3 regions of the Pseudomonas sp. 32A genome follow, and region 2 is predicted to be linked to each of the others. Evidence: predicted binding sites of a transcription regulator. Region 2 holds the regulator's gene; each other region holds the start of a gene.
What was found. The regulator FliA, encoded in region 2, starts transcription of late flagellar genes. The targets are predictions, from matches to a motif close to CTAAAGTTTNNNNNNNNNNNGCCGNTAA.
Positions count from the first base shown of each region.

Region 1: a site for FliA is predicted at 2,058-2,085, ahead of ACUN0G_RS27900 (methyl-accepting chemotaxis protein). Genes of this name have one in related genera too.
Region 3: a site for FliA is predicted at 1,700-1,727, ahead of ACUN0G_RS12355 (methyl-accepting chemotaxis protein). Genes of this name have one in related genera too.

Region 1 is NZ_JBQYLY010000001.1:6,071,138-6,076,458, reverse strand. It holds gene ACUN0G_RS27910 (LysR family transcriptional regulator) at 1-864, opposite strand, end outside; gene ACUN0G_RS27905 (aldo/keto reductase) at 983-1,978, shown strand; gene ACUN0G_RS27900 (methyl-accepting chemotaxis protein) at 2,143-4,137, shown strand; gene ACUN0G_RS27895 (SRPBCC family protein) at 4,219-4,674, shown strand; gene ACUN0G_RS27890 (DUF411 domain-containing protein) at 4,829-5,275, shown strand; gene ACUN0G_RS27885 (YqaA family protein) at 5,279-5,321, shown strand, end outside.
Region 2 is NZ_JBQYLY010000001.1:4,740,239-4,745,559, forward strand. It holds gene flhA (flagellar biosynthesis protein FlhA) at 1-1,130, shown strand, start outside; gene flhF (flagellar biosynthesis protein FlhF) at 1,142-2,458, shown strand; gene fleN (flagellar synthesis regulator FleN) at 2,564-3,397, shown strand; gene fliA (RNA polymerase sigma factor FliA) at 3,394-4,134, shown strand; gene ACUN0G_RS21955 (chemotaxis response regulator CheY) at 4,305-4,679, shown strand; gene ACUN0G_RS21960 (protein phosphatase CheZ) at 4,698-5,321, shown strand, end outside.
Region 3 is NZ_JBQYLY010000001.1:2,722,030-2,727,350, reverse strand. It holds gene ACUN0G_RS12365 (FecR domain-containing protein) at 82-1,065, opposite strand; gene ACUN0G_RS12360 (sigma-70 family RNA polymerase sigma factor) at 1,062-1,562, opposite strand; gene ACUN0G_RS12355 (methyl-accepting chemotaxis protein) at 1,842-3,722, shown strand; gene ACUN0G_RS12350 (SRPBCC family protein) at 3,835-4,284, opposite strand; gene ACUN0G_RS12345 (amino acid adenylation domain-containing protein) at 4,281-5,321, opposite strand, start outside.

The sequences.
Region 1 (5,321 bases), 1.3 Mb from region 2:
ATCTACAAATACCCGCACCCGTTGCGACAGTTGCCTATGGGGCGGGTACAACGCAGTGAGCGGCAACTTCGGCGGGGGCTCATGCGCCAGCACCTCCACCAAGGTGCCCGCTTCCAACTGGCGAACGGCGTGGTAGTAAGGCGTCTGCACCAGGCCGTAACCCGCTTCACAGGCCGCCAGGTAGCCATCGGCACTGTTGACCGCCACTTGCTTGGGCAGGTCGACCAAACGGATATCGTTGCCGATCTGAAACTCCAGGCCATAACGCTTGCCGCTGGTGCTGGAGAAATATTCCACTACTTGATGGCCGGCCAGGTCATCCAGCGTCGATGGCATACCGAACTGCTGCAAGTACCCGGGACTGGCGCAGGTCACTTGATCCATCATTGCCAGCGGCCGGGCCACCAGTGACTCATCCAGCGCCAGGCCGCCGCGCAACACGCAGTCAACGCCTTCGCGGATCAGGTCCACCGGGCGGTCGTTGAGGCCGATTTCCAGATCAATCTGCGGGTAACGTGTGGTGAACTCGGGCATTGCCGGAATCACCAGGAAACGCCCGATCCCGGACGGCATATCGATACGCAACGTGCCGCGCGGGTTTCGTCGGCTGGTGGAGAATACCGCCTCGGTTTCCTCAAGGTCCGCCAGCAGGCTCACGCAACGCTGGTAGTAGGCGGCACCGTCCAGGGTCGGGCTGACCTGGCGCGTGGTGCGCTGCAACAGTTGCACCCCAAGGTGTGCCTCCAGTTGCTTGATCAGGATGGTGACCGAGGCGCGCGGCAGTTGCAGGCTGTCAGCCGCCTTGGCAAACCCGCCCAGTTCGACAATCCGCACGAACACTCGCATCGCATTAAAACGGTCCACGGGCCGGTTTCCTTCAAGGATTATTTAGAATTTCATAATAGTGATAGCGGTTTTAGCCGGTTTATCCCGCTTTTGTCGAGGGCAACAATGGAGCCCTTCCCACACAGGAGCTGGACCCATGCACACACGTCAACTCGGTAAAAACGGTCCCCAGGTGTCCGCCATCGGCCTCGGCTGCATGGGCATGACCGATTTCTACACCACCGGCACCGACACCACCGAAGCCATCGCCACTCTGCACCGCGCCCTGGAACTGGGGATCAACCTGCTGGACACCGCCGACATGTACGGCCCCCATACCAACGAAGAACTGATTGGCAAAGCCATCGCCGGCAAGCGCGACCAGGTGTTTCTCGCCAGCAAGTTCGGCATCGTGCGTGACCCGGCGAACCCGGCGTTGCGTGGGGTGAATGGCCGTCCCGAATACATTCGCGACGCCATCGACGGCACCCTGAAACGCCTCGGCGTGGAAACCCTGGACCTCTACTACCAGCACCGCATCGACCCTGAAGTGGCGATTGAAGAAACCGTCGGCGCCATGGCCGAGTTGGTCAAGCAAGGCAAGGTGCGTTACCTGGGCCTGAGTGAGGCCTCGGCGGCCACCCTCGAGCGCGCTCATAAAGTGCATCCCATCAGCGCCCTGCAAAGCGAATATTCGCTGTGGAGCCGTGATCAGGAGGACAACGGTTGCCTCGCCGCCTGCGAACGCCTGGGGATCGCGTTTGTGCCTTACAGCCCACTGGGTCGGGGCTTCCTGACCGGCGCGCTGAAAAGCCCGGATGATTTTGCGGCGGATGACTACCGTCGGTTCAGCCCGCGTTTCCAGGGCGAGAACTTTGCGAAGAACCTGCTGCTGGTGGACCAGGTACAAGCCCTGGCTGCCGACAAGGCCGTGACGGCCGGGCAACTGGCGTTGGCCTGGGTGCTGGCGCAAGGGGATTACCTGATCCCGATCCCGGGGACCAAGCAACGCAAGTACCTGGAAGAAAACGTCGCGGCATTGGAGGTCAAGCTCAGCCCGGCCGAGCTGGCGGCGCTGGAGGCGATCTTCCCGGCCAATGCGACAGCCGGTTTACGTTATCCGGAAGCGGTTATGCAGATGCTGGACAAATAATCCTGCCACGCTGGACCGGGGCTGGCTCGCCAGCTCCGCTCCTTAAATCCTTGCCCTGGATTTTCTTGCACGACAGTGCCTCAAGCTCGCCCTTCCCAAGCCGATAGCCCTTCGAAGCTCTAACAAAGCCGCGTCGCACAATAACGCTTCGTAAGGACGACCCCATGCCCTCATTGCGCTCTATCCAAGCCCGCTACACCCTGTTTCTGGTGCTGTTCGTCCTGTTGTTATTCGTCTTGACGGTCGTGGGCATCGGACAGTTGGTGGCCCCCAAGCTGCGCCACACCGAAGAACAGGTGGCCCTCAATCGCATTGCCGAAGTGGCCGAGCAGATCCAGGGCGAGTTGAACAAGGTTCAGGCCCAGCAACGCAGCATCACCCAAACCATCCCGCTGCTGGACAGCGACGCCATCGACAAGGTGCTGCCCGGCCTGGTGGACCAGTACGGCGAATTGAAAGTGTTCGGCGGCGGCATCTGGCCCCTGCCCAACCAGCGCACGCCGGGCCGCAACAAGCACAGCACCTTCTGGCACCGCGATGCCTCGGGCAAGCTGGCGGTCAATACGTTCTGGAACAGCGACGCGGCCCCCAACTACTACGACCAGAGCTGGTACAAAGGCGGCCTCGCCTCGCCCCGCGGCCAGTGCGCCTGGGCGGCGGCCTACAAGGATGACGCCAGTCAGGAACCGCGCACCAACTGCGCCATGGCGATCCAGCGTGACGGCGCCGCGTATGGCGTCGCCACCATCGACGTGACCCTGGGCTTCTTCAACGACCTGGTGGCCGGCAAGGAAAAAGACCTTGACGCGCAAATGCTGATTGTCGAAGGCGACGGCAAGATCATCAGCAACAGCACGCGTATCAGCGGCCCGGTGGTGTTGAAAAACATCAGCGAACTGGTCGGCACCTCGGCCTTTGCCGCCCAGGTCAGCGCCGGCCTGGCCCATCGCGACCAATCCCTGCAGCGCAGTGAGTTCGACAACCAGGGCGTGGCCAGCACCTTCTTCATGCGCCCGATCGAGGGCACACCATGGTTCCTCGCTACTGCGCTGCCGACTTCGCTGATCACCGCCCAACGTGATGATGTGCTGGGTACGCTGGCGATGCTGCAAATCCCGATGATTCTGCTGCTGGTGCTGTTGCAGGTGTACGCCATCCGCCAGCTGGTACACCGGATGACTGCGCTGAAAACCAACATCGACGCGCTGTCCAACGGCGACGCCGACCTGACCCGGCGCATCACCATCCGTGCCGAGGACGAACTGGGCGCGATTGGCCATTCGGTGAACCGCTTTATCGTCTACCTGCAGAACATGATCGGTGAAGTGACGCAGGCGACCGGCGCCATGTCGTCGAGCCTGGCGCAGTTGCAGCAGACCTCGGCCCAGACCAACCAGATCCTGGTGCGTCATGCCTCGGAAACCGACCAGACCGTCACCGCTATCACCGAGATGAGCTCTACCGCCGATACCGTGGCCGAGAACGCCGCCGAAACTGCTGCGTTCACCCAGCGCGCCAATGAGCACGCCGACCGTTCGCGGGTGGTGGTCGGGGAAGCGTCCCGCAGCGTCAGCGCGTTGATCGGCGAAGTCTCCAGCGCCACCCACACCGTGGAAAACATGCGCCAGGATGCCGCGCGCATCACCGAAACCCTCGGCGTGATCGGCGCCATCGCCGGCCAGACCAACCTGCTGGCACTCAACGCGGCCATCGAAGCCGCCCGGGCCGGCGAACAAGGCCGCGGGTTTGCGGTGGTGGCCGACGAAGTCCGCGCCCTCGCCGCCCGCACCCAGGCCAGCACCTCGCAGATCAATGAGATGCTGGCGCGCCTGACCACGGGCGTGAGTTCCTCGGTGACGGCCATGGAAGCCACCCAGGCCAGCTGCCAGTCTGCGGCTGACGCCACGGCCCGGGTGAACACAGGGTTGGACGAGATGGCCGGCTCCGTCAGCCATATCAACAACCTCAGCACCCAGATCGCCACCGCCGCCGAACAGCAAAGCGCGGTGACCGAGGAAATCAACCGCAGCATGGTGCACATCCGCCATATGGTTGAAGAACTGGTGCAAAGCGGCCACGCCACGGAGCACAACACCCAGAGCCTGCTGGATGCCAATGGCCGGGTTATTGCATTGATGGGTCGCTTCAAGGTGCGTTGAAAAAATAGCCTGAAAGCTCTCGTGCAATGCGCGGGAGCCGGACTATTCTGACAGTTCGCTCCGCCACACAGGAGGTGTGTCATGCACGCAGTTGAGCATCCGATCCGTCTGGAGCGGATCAGTCAGGAACGCTATATCCAGGCCCCTATCGAAACCGTTTACGACTATGTCACCCAACCGGATCGCTGGCATGAATGGCATCCGACATCCCTGGGCGCCGACACCGGCACCACGGGCTCATTGCCCACTGGCCACCGTTTTACCGAGACCATCGACCTGCTGGGTGTGCAGGTACCCATGAGCTATCGCGTGCAGGTTGCGCAGCCACCGCGGGAGTTCAAGACCGCATTCACTTCCCTGGCAGTCGACGGCTGCATTCACTATTTCTTGCAGGCCCAAGGCGACGGCACTTTGTTTACCCGTGTGCTTACCTATGAAACCGAACTGCAACTGACCACCCTGCATGAGCGCATGATCGCCCTGTCCAACCAAGCCCTTGACCAGCTCAAGCAGCGCCTGGAATCCCCGTCTTCCTGACAAAACCGTCATCTCCCTCTCAGTTTTCCGACAGCACCAGGCCGTTATTCTGGTGCTGTCGGCGTTTCGTAAAACCTCGTAACACTCCCGGAAAACCCTTTTGTAAAAAGCGCGGAGAATGCCCGGCTGTTGCCCTTTATCTGACGAGATGATGATGAAAACTACCCTACGACTGGCCGTGCTGGCGGCGCTGCTCATCAGCCCCTTGGCCCAGGCTGCCGAGCTGATCCCGATTGATGTGCACCGCGATGCCAACTGCGGTTGCTGCAAAAAGTGGATTGCCCACCTGGAAAGCAACGGCTTCAAGGTCAACGATCACGTGGAAACCAATATGAGCGAGGTCAAGCAACGCCTGGGCGTGGCGCCGCGCCTGGCGTCGTGCCATACGGGCGTGATCGACGGCAAATTCGTCGAAGGCCATGTACCTGCCGATCAGGTGTTGGCCCTGCGCAAGCGCGACGACCTGCTGGGCATTGCCGCACCGGGCATGCCTTTAGGCTCGCCGGGCATGGAGATGGACGGCAGCAGCGATGCCTATCAGGTGATCGGCCTGACTCGCGATGGCAAAGACGTGGTAGTGGCTGACTATCCGGCACGCTGATTGATGCTTGCCGGTTACCTGGGACTGTTTTTCGCCGCCTTCGGCG
Region 2 (5,321 bases):
TCAAAGTGATTGCCCAACAGGAAGTGGCACGCCAGCAGGAACTGCTGCCATCCCCGGCCCGGGCCCAGGAAACCAAGGAGTTGGGCTGGGACGACGTGACCCCGATCGACATGATCGGCCTGGAAGTCGGCTACCGCCTGATTCCCCTGGTGGATCGCAACCAGGGCGGCCAATTGCTGGCGCGGATCAAGGGTGTGCGCAAGAAGCTGTCCCAGGACCTGGGCTTCCTGATGCCTACCGTGCACATCCGCGACAACCTCGACCTGGCGCCCAGCGCCTACCGCTTGACCCTGATGGGGGTGATCCTGGCCGAAGCCGAGATCTACCCGGACCGCGAACTGGCGATCAACCCGGGCCAGGTGTTCGGTACCCTCAACGGGATTACCGCCAAAGATCCGGCTTTTGGCCTGGAAGCGGTCTGGATCGAAATCAGTCAGCGCAGCCAGGCGCAGTCGCTCGGCTACACCGTGGTAGACGCCAGCACCGTGGTCGCGACGCACCTCAACCAGATTCTGTACAAGCACTCCCACGAGCTGATTGGCCACGAAGAAGTCCAGCAACTCTTGCAATTGCTGGCCAAAGCCTCGCCAAAGCTGGCCGAAGAGCTGGTGCCGGGCGTGCTGTCTACTTCGCAACTGCTCAAGGTGCTGCAGGCGCTGTTGGCCGAGCAGGTGCCGGTACGGGACATTCGCAGCATTGCCGAAGCTATCGCCAACAATGCCGCCAAGAGTCAAGATACTGCCGCTCTGGTGGCTGCGGTGCGCGTCGGATTGTCGCGTGCAATCGTCCAAAGCATTGTAGGGCTTGACTCCGAGCTGCCTGTGATCACCTTGGAACCAAGGTTGGAACAAATATTGCTCAATAGTATTCAGAAGGCTGGGCAGGGCGCTGATGAAGGCGTGTTGCTGGAGCCAAGCATGGCTGAGAAGCTGCAGCGTTCGTTGATTGAAGCCGCGCAGCGCCAGGAAATGGAAGGCCATCCGGTGATCCTGCTGGTGGCTGGCCCCGTCCGGGCGATGTTGTCGCGGTTTGGACGCCTGGCTATACCGAATTTGCATGTATTGGCTTACCAGGAAATTCCTGACAATAAGCAAGTGACTATCGTCGCGACAGTAGGGCCCAACGGCTGAGGTAGTGGGATATGCAAGTGAAGCGTTTTTTCGCCGCCGATATGCGTCAGGCCATGAAACTGGTACGTGATGAGTTGGGCGCCGACGCTGCGATTATCGGTAACCGTCGTATTGCCGGCGGTGTCGAGCTGACGGCTGCCCTGGATTACAAGCCCTCGGCCCTGGCGCCGCGTGTGCCGAACATGGAACTGGAAGACGAGCTGCGCAAGACCGCTTCGCGCATTGTCTCGGCCCAGGCTGAACTGAGCATGCGTGGCGACAGCGACGCCTCCACCAATCGCCAGCTGTTTGCCGGGTTGCCGCTGACGGCGTCCGAGCCTCTGGTAGAGCCGACTTTTGTTGAACCGCCGCGTCCTGCTGCGCCCGCCCCGGCGGCAGCGGTAGACCAGCGGGTATTCGACTCGATGCGTTTCGAACTCAACGGCCTGCGTGAACTGCTGGAAGTGCAGTTGGGCTCGCTGGCCTGGAACCAGTTGCAGGGCAGCCAGCCGCAACAGGCCAACCTGTGGCGTCGCCTGCAACGCATCGGCCTGTCTGGCCCGTTGTCCCGCGACCTGCTGCAGCTGACCACGCAAATTGAAGAACCTCGCCAGGCCTGGCGCATGCTCCTGGCTCACCTGGCGCGGATGATCGTCACCCCGGAAATCGAACCCCTGGAAGAAGGCGGCGTGATTGCCATGGTCGGCCCTGCCGGCATGGGCAAGACCACCACCCTGGCCAAGCTGGCCGCACGTTACGTGCTCAAGTACGGCGCACAGAACATCGCGCTGGTGAGCATGGACAGCTACCGCATTGGCGCCCAGGAGCAACTCAAGACCCTGGGCCGCATCCTCAATGTGCCGGTGACCCACGTCGACCCGGGCCAGTCCCTGGCCAACGCCCTCGACCCGCTGCTGCGCAAGCGCGTAGTGCTGATTGACACCGCCGGCCTGCAAGCCAGCGACCCGGCCCTGCGCATGCAGCTGGAAAGCCTGGCGGGGCGCGGGATCAAATCCCGAAACTATTTGGTACTGGCCACTACCAGCCAGAAGCAGGTATTGACCGCCGCCTATCACAGCTACAAGCGCTGTGGGCTGGCGGGCTGCATCCTGACTAAACTGGATGAGACGGCGAGCCTGGGCGAAGTATTGAGCCTGGCCATCAGTCATGAATTACCGGTTGCTTACCTGACCGATGGGCCGCGGATCCCGGATGATTTACATCTGCCGCGCCGTCATCAGTTGGTCAGCCGGGCTGTCAGCGTGCAAATGCAGGAAGAACCGAGTGAGGAAGCGATGGCTGACATGTTTGCTGACCTCTACCACAGCCCGAACAAGCGTGTCGGCTGAGGCAGTATGAACACATTGCAAAGTATCTACATCGATGGCCTGCCAGCAGTTCACGCGGCCAACTTATGTAGCCTGCGTCTAAGCAAGACAAGGTAAAGAAATAAAATGGGCAGCATGCATCCCGTACAGGTGATCGCGGTGACCGGCGGCAAAGGTGGCGTCGGGAAAACTAACGTGTCAGTGAATTTGTCCCTGGCTCTGGCAGAGCTTGGCCGTCGCGTCATGCTGCTGGATGCTGACCTGGGTCTGGCGAACGTTGACGTTCTGCTGGGACTGACGCCCAAACATACCCTGGCCGATGTGATCGAAGGCCGCTGTGAGCTGCGCGACGTACTGTTGCAAGGCCCTGGCGGGATTCGCATCGTGCCGGCCGCTTCCGGCACCCAGAGCATGGTGCACCTGAGCCCGGCGCAGCATGCCGGCCTGATTCAGGCGTTCAGCGACATCGGCGACAACCTCGACGTGCTGGTGATCGACACCGCCGCCGGGATCGGCGAATCCGTGGTCAGCTTCGTGCGCGCAGCTCAGGAAGTATTGCTGGTGGTGTGCGATGAACCGACCTCGATCACCGACGCCTACGCCCTGATCAAGCTGCTCAACCGCGACTACGGCATGAACCGCTTCCGCGTGCTGGCCAACATGGCCCAAAGCCCACAGGAAGGGCGCAATCTGTTCGCCAAGTTGACCAAGGTCACAGATCGCTTCCTCGATGTCGCCTTACAATACGTTGGTGCAGTTCCCTACGACGAGTGCGTACGCAAGGCCGTGCAAAAGCAGCGTGCGGTCTATGAAGCGTTCCCTCGTTCGAAGTGCGCATTGGCGTTCAAGGCTATTGCCCAGAAGGTCGATACCTGGCCGTTGCCCGCCAACCCTCGGGGGCATCTGGAGTTTTTCGTCGAGCGATTGGTGCATCAGACGAGCGCAGGACCGGTGCTATGACAGCCAGCGGCTACAACCTTTACAAGAAGTCGGCACGTGACAGTCAGGTCGAATTGATCGAGCGCTATGCGCCCCTGGTCAAGCGCATTGCCTATCACTTGCTGGCGCGCTTGCCCGCCAGTGTCCAGGTCGAAGACTTGATCCAGGCCGGGATGATCGGCTTGCTCGAAGTGTCGACCAAATACGACGCGAGCAAGGGCGCGAGTTTCGAGACCTACGCGGGGATTCGTATCCGTGGAGCCATGCTCGATGAAGTGCGTAAAGGTGATTGGGCGCCGCGTTCGGTACACCGCAATACGCGGATGGTGAGTGACGCGATTCGCTCAATTGAAGCAAAAACCGGTCGCGACGCTAAAGATCACGAAGTTGCGGCCGAACTCCAATTGAGTCTCGACGATTATTACGGGATTTTGAACGACACCTTGGGCAGCCGCCTGTTCAGTTTCGACGACCTTTTGCAGGACGGCGAACATGAAGGGCTGCACGAGGACGGCGCGAGTGCTCATCTCGAACCGTCACGCGATCTGGAAGATGAACGCTTCCAGCGTGCGCTGGCGGACGCGATTGCCAATTTGCCGGAGCGTGAGCGACTGGTGTTGGCGCTGTACTACGACGAAGAGCTGAACCTCAAGGAAATCGGTGAGGTCCTGGGGGTCAGCGAATCGCGAGTCAGCCAGTTACACAGCCAGTGCGCGGCCCGCTTGCGGGGGCGTTTGGGAGAGTGGCGAGCGCGCTGACAGGCAGTGTGGGGACACTGCGAACGATACCGTCCGGGCTCTGCGCCCGGACGGGCTTGGCCCGTGGTGCGCCCCCGGTAGTCCTTTTTGTGTAACGCCTGTTGATTGATATGGCGCGCCCAGGTGCTGGGCGCGTTTAAGACTGCTTGGAGGTCGAATTGGACAAGAACATGAAAATCCTCATCGTTGATGACTTCTCAACGATGCGGCGGATCATAAAAAACCTGTTGCGTGACCTTGGGTTCACTAACACGGTCGAGGCGGATGACGGCATTACGGCGATTCCGATCCTCAACAGCGGGAGCATCGACTTTCTGGTAACAGACTGGAACATGCCGGGCATGACCGGTATCGATCTGCTGCGCCACGTGCGCGCTGATGAAAAACTGCGCAGCCTGCCTGTGCTGATGGTGACCGCTGAAGCCAAGCGTGAACAGATCATCGAAGCCGCCCAAGCCGGGGTTAACGGCTACGTGGTCAAGCCATTCACTGCACTGGCCTTGAAAGAGAAGATCGAAAAGATCTTCGAACGCATCGGTCATTGATGCTGCCACGGGGGAGCTATGGAGCATAAAGAATCATCGCAGGCCGACTTTGAGTCGACCCTGAAAAAACATGCTCACCAACTTGTCGAAAGCCTTGAAAAAGGCCATTTCGGTGACGCGGTGCAGTTGATCCATGAGCTCAACCAGACCCGTGACCGCGGCCTGTACCAGGAAGTGGGCAAGCTCACGCGTGAGTTGCACAGTGCGATTGTCAATTTTCAGATTGACCCGCACATGCCCCAGGCCGAAGAAATCTCGCAGATCACGGATGCCACCGAACGCCTGTCCTATGTGGTCAGGCTGACTGAGGCGGCGGCCAACCGCACCATGGACCTGGTGGAAAACGCCACGCCTCTGGTCAACGGTATGGCCAGTGAAGCCAAGGCCCTGAGCACTGACTGGGGCCGGTTCATGCGTCGGGAAGTGGGCGCTGAAGAGTTTCGTGAACTGGCGCGTCGGGTTGAAGGCTTTTTGTCCCGCAGCGAGCAGGAAAACCGTACGGTTTCCAGCAACCTGAATGACATTCTGCTGGCCCAGGACTACCAGGATCTCACCGGTCAGGTGATCAAACGCGTGACCCAACTGGTCACCGAAGTGGAGAGCAACCTGCTCAAACTGGTGTTGATGGCGGGTCAAGTTGAC
Region 3 (5,321 bases), 2.0 Mb from region 2:
GAAGGCAGATTGAATTGCTTACTGTCTAAGCCGGACTTACGGAAAAAAGCCGCCAAAAATAATCAGGTGCGACAGAAATAATCAGGCCTGACGCTCCAGGCTCACCCACCAGCGTGTGCGATAGCGCAGGCGCACAGGCAGCGTCTGCGGAAGGATTGCCAACAGCTTCTCGGTGTCTTCCAGGCGAAAAACACCCGACAGGCGCAAGTCTGCGATATCACTTGAACAGCCCAGATAGCCCTGGCGATAGCGCCCCACCTCCGCCAGGAAGTCGGCAAGACGCATGTTGCGGGTGACGATCAATCCGTCGGCCCAGGCCCCAGTATCCATATCCGAGGGCGGCGCGAGAACGGCCCCGTTCTGACGCACCACGTAGCTTTCTCCTGCATGCACTTGAGTGAACAGTCCGTCGGCGGTATGGGGTGAATGAATCGCGACGTTGCCTGAAGCCACGCTCAAGCGCGTGCAATCACCGTCCTGACGCACCACAAACCGCCCGTCGATGCCTTCGAACAAGCCATGGCGCGTGCGAACCAGCAACGGTGCGGTCGCAACGGCGCCGCAGGTCACCAGGATTTCCCCGCGTACCAACGTGATCAGGCGTTGCTGCGGGTTGAAGTCCAGGTCCACCGCGCTGTCGGTGTTGAGCTGCAGGCGTGTGCCATCCGGCAGTTGCACGCTGCGACGCTCGCCGGTGGTGGTAGCCAGGTCCGAGGTCCAACGCTGCCAACCGGTGAGGTCTCGGCTGACCCAGGCCGCCGAGCCCATCAACAGCACACCGGACAACACCTTCAACGCTTGCCGGCGACCAAGGCGCTGGGCACTGTTCTCCAGCGTCGCATGGGCGCCAGGAATCGCCGCTAACTGGCTGCTCAACTCATGTTGCAGCGCCTGCACGCGTTGCCAGGCCAACTCGTGTTCATGATGAGCCTCACGCCAGTGCTCGCACTGCGCCTTCAACCGGACATTCGCGCGATTATTACGCAAGCGCAGCATCCAGCTGATGGCCTGCTTGACCACCTGCGGGTCGGGCCCGGAGCGCGCCGTGTTATCCATCGAGGTCATGCCTCATACCGCAGCACATAACAGTGATACAGGGCCTCGGCGACATACCGCTCCACCGAGCGCAACGACACGCCCATCTGCTGCGCAATCTGCTTGTATGTCAGCCCGTCGCACTGAGCCAGTAGAAACGCCTTGCGCACCTTGGGCTTGAGTCCGTCCAGAAGCCGGGCGACGGACTCCAGCAATTCCAGAATCAGCGCACGCTCTTCAGCACTCGGTGCCAAGGCGTCGGGCAAATGCGCGATGGACTCCAGATAGGCGCGCTCGATTTCTTCGCGACGCCAATGATCGATCACCAGGCCTCGGGCGATGGTGCGCAGGAAGGCCCGAGGAGCCTTGAGTTCGAAGCGTTCGGTTTTTTGCAGCAAGCGCACGAACGTGTCCTGCGCCAGGTCTGCCGCATCTGCTGCATTACCCAGTCGGCTGCGCAGCCAGGTGTTCAGCCAGCCATGATGGTTGCTATAGAGCGTCTGTACTGCGTACTCGGAAGAGGGCATTCACGCGGCCTGGCAAAGCGTCACAAATGATAATTAGTCGCATTGTCGGCAAGGCTGAAAAATTTTGCAACTCCTGCCATCGGGGGGCTACCGCTGGTCGGCTTCTGACGCAAAAAGCAGATGCTTCTCACAAATTCCTAAGATTTATCCTGACTTGGCCGACAGCCTGACGAGCCATGCGTGCACCGAAATAGAGCAGTCACAGAGTCTGCCTATCCCGTTACATGGAATGTTGCATCCGGCACGCTCACCCCCTTTTGGCAAAAAGAAGTCAATGAAATGAATCTCAAGTTCAGTCATAAAATTCTGTTGGCCGCGTCAGGCGTAGTGGTTCTGGCCTTCGCGTTATTCACGTTCTACAACGACTACCTGCAGCGCAACACCATCCGGCAAAACCTGGAATCGTCTATCCAGCAGTCCGGTGAGCTGACCGCCAGCAGTGTGCAGAACTGGCTCAGCGGCCGGGTACTGGTGTTGGAAAGCCTGGCGCAAAACGTGGCCCACCAGGGCAGCGCTGCCGATCTTCCGGGGTTGGTCGACCAGTCGGCATTTACCTCCAACTTCCAGTTCACCTACGTCGGTTCAACCAACGGTGTGTTCACCCAACGGCCCGACGCCAAAATGCCGGATGACTATGACCCACGTCAGCGTCCTTGGTACAAACAAGCGGTGGCCGCCGACAAGACCATGCTCACGCCGCCCTATATGGCAGCGGTAGGTGGGCTGATCGTGACCATCGCGATGCCGGTGAAAAAGAATGGTGAACTGCTAGGCGTGGTTGGCGGTGACCTGAGCCTGCAAACCCTGGTGAAGATCATCAATTCGGTGGATTTCGGCGGCATCGGCCATGCATTCCTGGTCAGCGGTGACGGCCAGGTGATCGTCAGCCCGGACCAGGACCAGGTGATGAAAAACCTCAAGGACATCTACCCGGGCACTAACGTACGCATCGAGAAGGTCAGCCAGGAAGTGGTCCTCAATGGCCAGGAACGGATCCTGTCCTTCACCCCGATCAGCGGGTTACCGAATGCAGATTGGTACATCGGCCTGTCGATCGACAAAGACAAAGCCTACGCACCGCTGGGCAAGTTCCGCACCTCGGCATTGATCGCCATGTTTATTGCAGTCGCCGCCATCGCGGTGTTCCTGAGCCTGCTGATCCAGGTCTTGATGCGCCCGCTGACCACCATGGGGCGCGCCATGCAGGACATTGCCCAGGGCGAGGGTGACTTGACCCGCCGCCTGACCGTGGAAAGCAAGGATGAATTCGGTGACTTGGGCAGTGCCTTCAACCAGTTCGTCGAGCGTATTCACGCGTCAATTTCCGAAGTTTCCTCGGCTACCCGCCAAGTACATGACTTGTCCCAGCGTGTAATGGCCTCGTCCAACGCATCGATCGTCGGCTCCGACGAACAAAGCGCCCGTACCAACAGCGTGGCCGCGGCAATCAACGAGCTGGGTGCCGCCACTCAGGAAATCGCGCGCAACGCCGCTGATGCTTCGCAACACGCCAGCGGTGCCAGCGAGCAGGCTGATGACGGGCGCAAGGTGGTGGAGAAAACCATCCTCGCGATGTCGGAGCTTTCGCAAAAAATCAGCCTGTCCTGCACACAGATTGAAACCCTGAACGCCAGCACCGACAACATTGGCCACATCCTGGATGTGATCAAAGGCATCTCCCAGCAAACCAACTTGCTGGCCCTCAACGCTGCGATTGAGGCTGCGCGCGCCGGTGAAGCCGGACGTGGGTTTGCCGTGGTGGCGGATGAAGTCCGCAACCTGGCGCACCGCACCCAAGAGTCGGCGGAGGAGATCCACAAAATGATCACCTCGCTGCAGATTGGTTCGCGTGAGGCTGTGACCACGATGAACGCCAGCCAGACCTCCAGCGAAGAAAGCGTCGAGGTCGCCAACCAGGCCGGTGAGCGCCTGGTCAGCGTGACTCAGCGGATCGTCGAGATCGACGGGATGAACCAGTCGGTAGCGGCCGCCACCGAGGAACAGACTGCCGTGGTGGAAACCCTCAACGTCGACATCAACCAGATCAACCTGCTGAACCAGCAAGGCGTGGCCAACCTCAACGAAACCTTGAAGGATTGCGACGCGTTGTCTCAACAGGCCAACCGGCTGAAGCAGTTGGTCGACAGTTTCAAAATCTGATGATTAACCTGTAGGAGCGAGCTTGCTCGCGAAGAACGTCAACGGTAACGCAGCGCTATCAGATAGCCCGTTTCGCCTATTCGTTTTTCGCGAGCAAGCTCGCTCCTACCGTTCAGGCAAGCATCGCCCGCACATTCTCCAGCGCGCTGTCGGCGAATGCCTGCACAAACGGCTCAAACTCTTCCATACCCTGTTCAACCGGTTCGGCGATGATCGTCCAGGTCACCCGTGAGCAGCGCTCTCCCAATGCTTCGACATCCATGGCTGCCCACAGCCGTGCCACGTCCAAGGTGTTGTAAATCGTTGTCCAGCTCATGTGCATGGCCTGCTCGTCCCGGCTGTTGAGTTGTTCCACCACCAGATTTCCATCGTGGAAGCATTTCTTGCGCAGCGATCCGGTGCCCTCACCGGTCATTTCGATGTGAGACAAGGCGGGGATAAATCTATCAAACCCAGAAAAATCACCGACTACCGCCCAGGCACGTGCGGCATCACAGGCAACCATCACTGAAGACACCACAGGCTTGCCGCAAGGGTTGCGAATCAACGTATCGGGTTTCATAGGGTTTCCTTCAATTGAGAGCCTGGCGGCAGGAAGCCGATGCTCTTGAGGTACTCGCAGCCCTTGCGTAACAGCGCCGGATTTTTCTCGGGGTAGTGCGTGCCCATTTGCTCGACGCCACGTCGTGCGTTGTCATGCCGGATCATTGATGTATCGCCGATGTCCTCGCCCACGCCATTCAGGTAGAAACCCAGTACGCCGAACAGCGCATTGCGGCTATCTACTGTGTGCAGGTGACGTTGCCAGTGGGCGACGCTCACCAGTTCGAATGCATGGCCTGCCTGGCGAAAGGCGTCGACGTAGGTTTCCCAGCTCAAGGGCCGCGGGTTGTGCAGGTTGAACACGGTTCCTCCATCACCACAGCGGCCACTGTGGAACGCAATAAACCGGGCAAGAAAGTCCACGGGCATCAAGTCAAAATTCAGCTTGAGGCGGGGCACCAGGCCCAGCTGGAGTGAGCCTTTGAGCATCAGCATCAGGCGATTTTTCTGTGGTTCGCAGACACCGCTGCGGCTGTTGAAACTGATGTTCCCGGGACGGTGGATATTGACCCACGTTCCTTGCTCGGCGGCCCGTCCCAGCAAGCGTTCCGCGACCCATTTGGACAGGTTGTAGCCATTCTGGATGTAGAGCGGCGGGTTGGTGGCAGCGAGTGTTTCGAGAACCTGGCCTTGTGCGTCGACGCTACTGGCCGCCGACAGCGTCGAGATAAAGTTGAAGACCTTCTTGCACCGGGTTTCACACAGGCGCAGGCATTCCAGCACGGGTTCGACGTTGTCCTTGGCCAGCGTGGCGTAGTCCATTACGTGATTGACGTGGGCGGCGTTGTGCACCAACACGCCGAACGTCCCGGCGAGGTACTCATACGCCTCGCTGGCCAAGCCAAGACGCGGCTGACTGATGTCGGCGGCATACACCCGCACCCGGCTCAGGTCCAGGTGTTCCAGGCGGTACTCGCGCAGTGCCTCGGCAAACCTCTCGGTCGCCGAATGTCCAGGGTGATCGCGCACCAGGCACGCCACTTCAAGTGCGCCCTC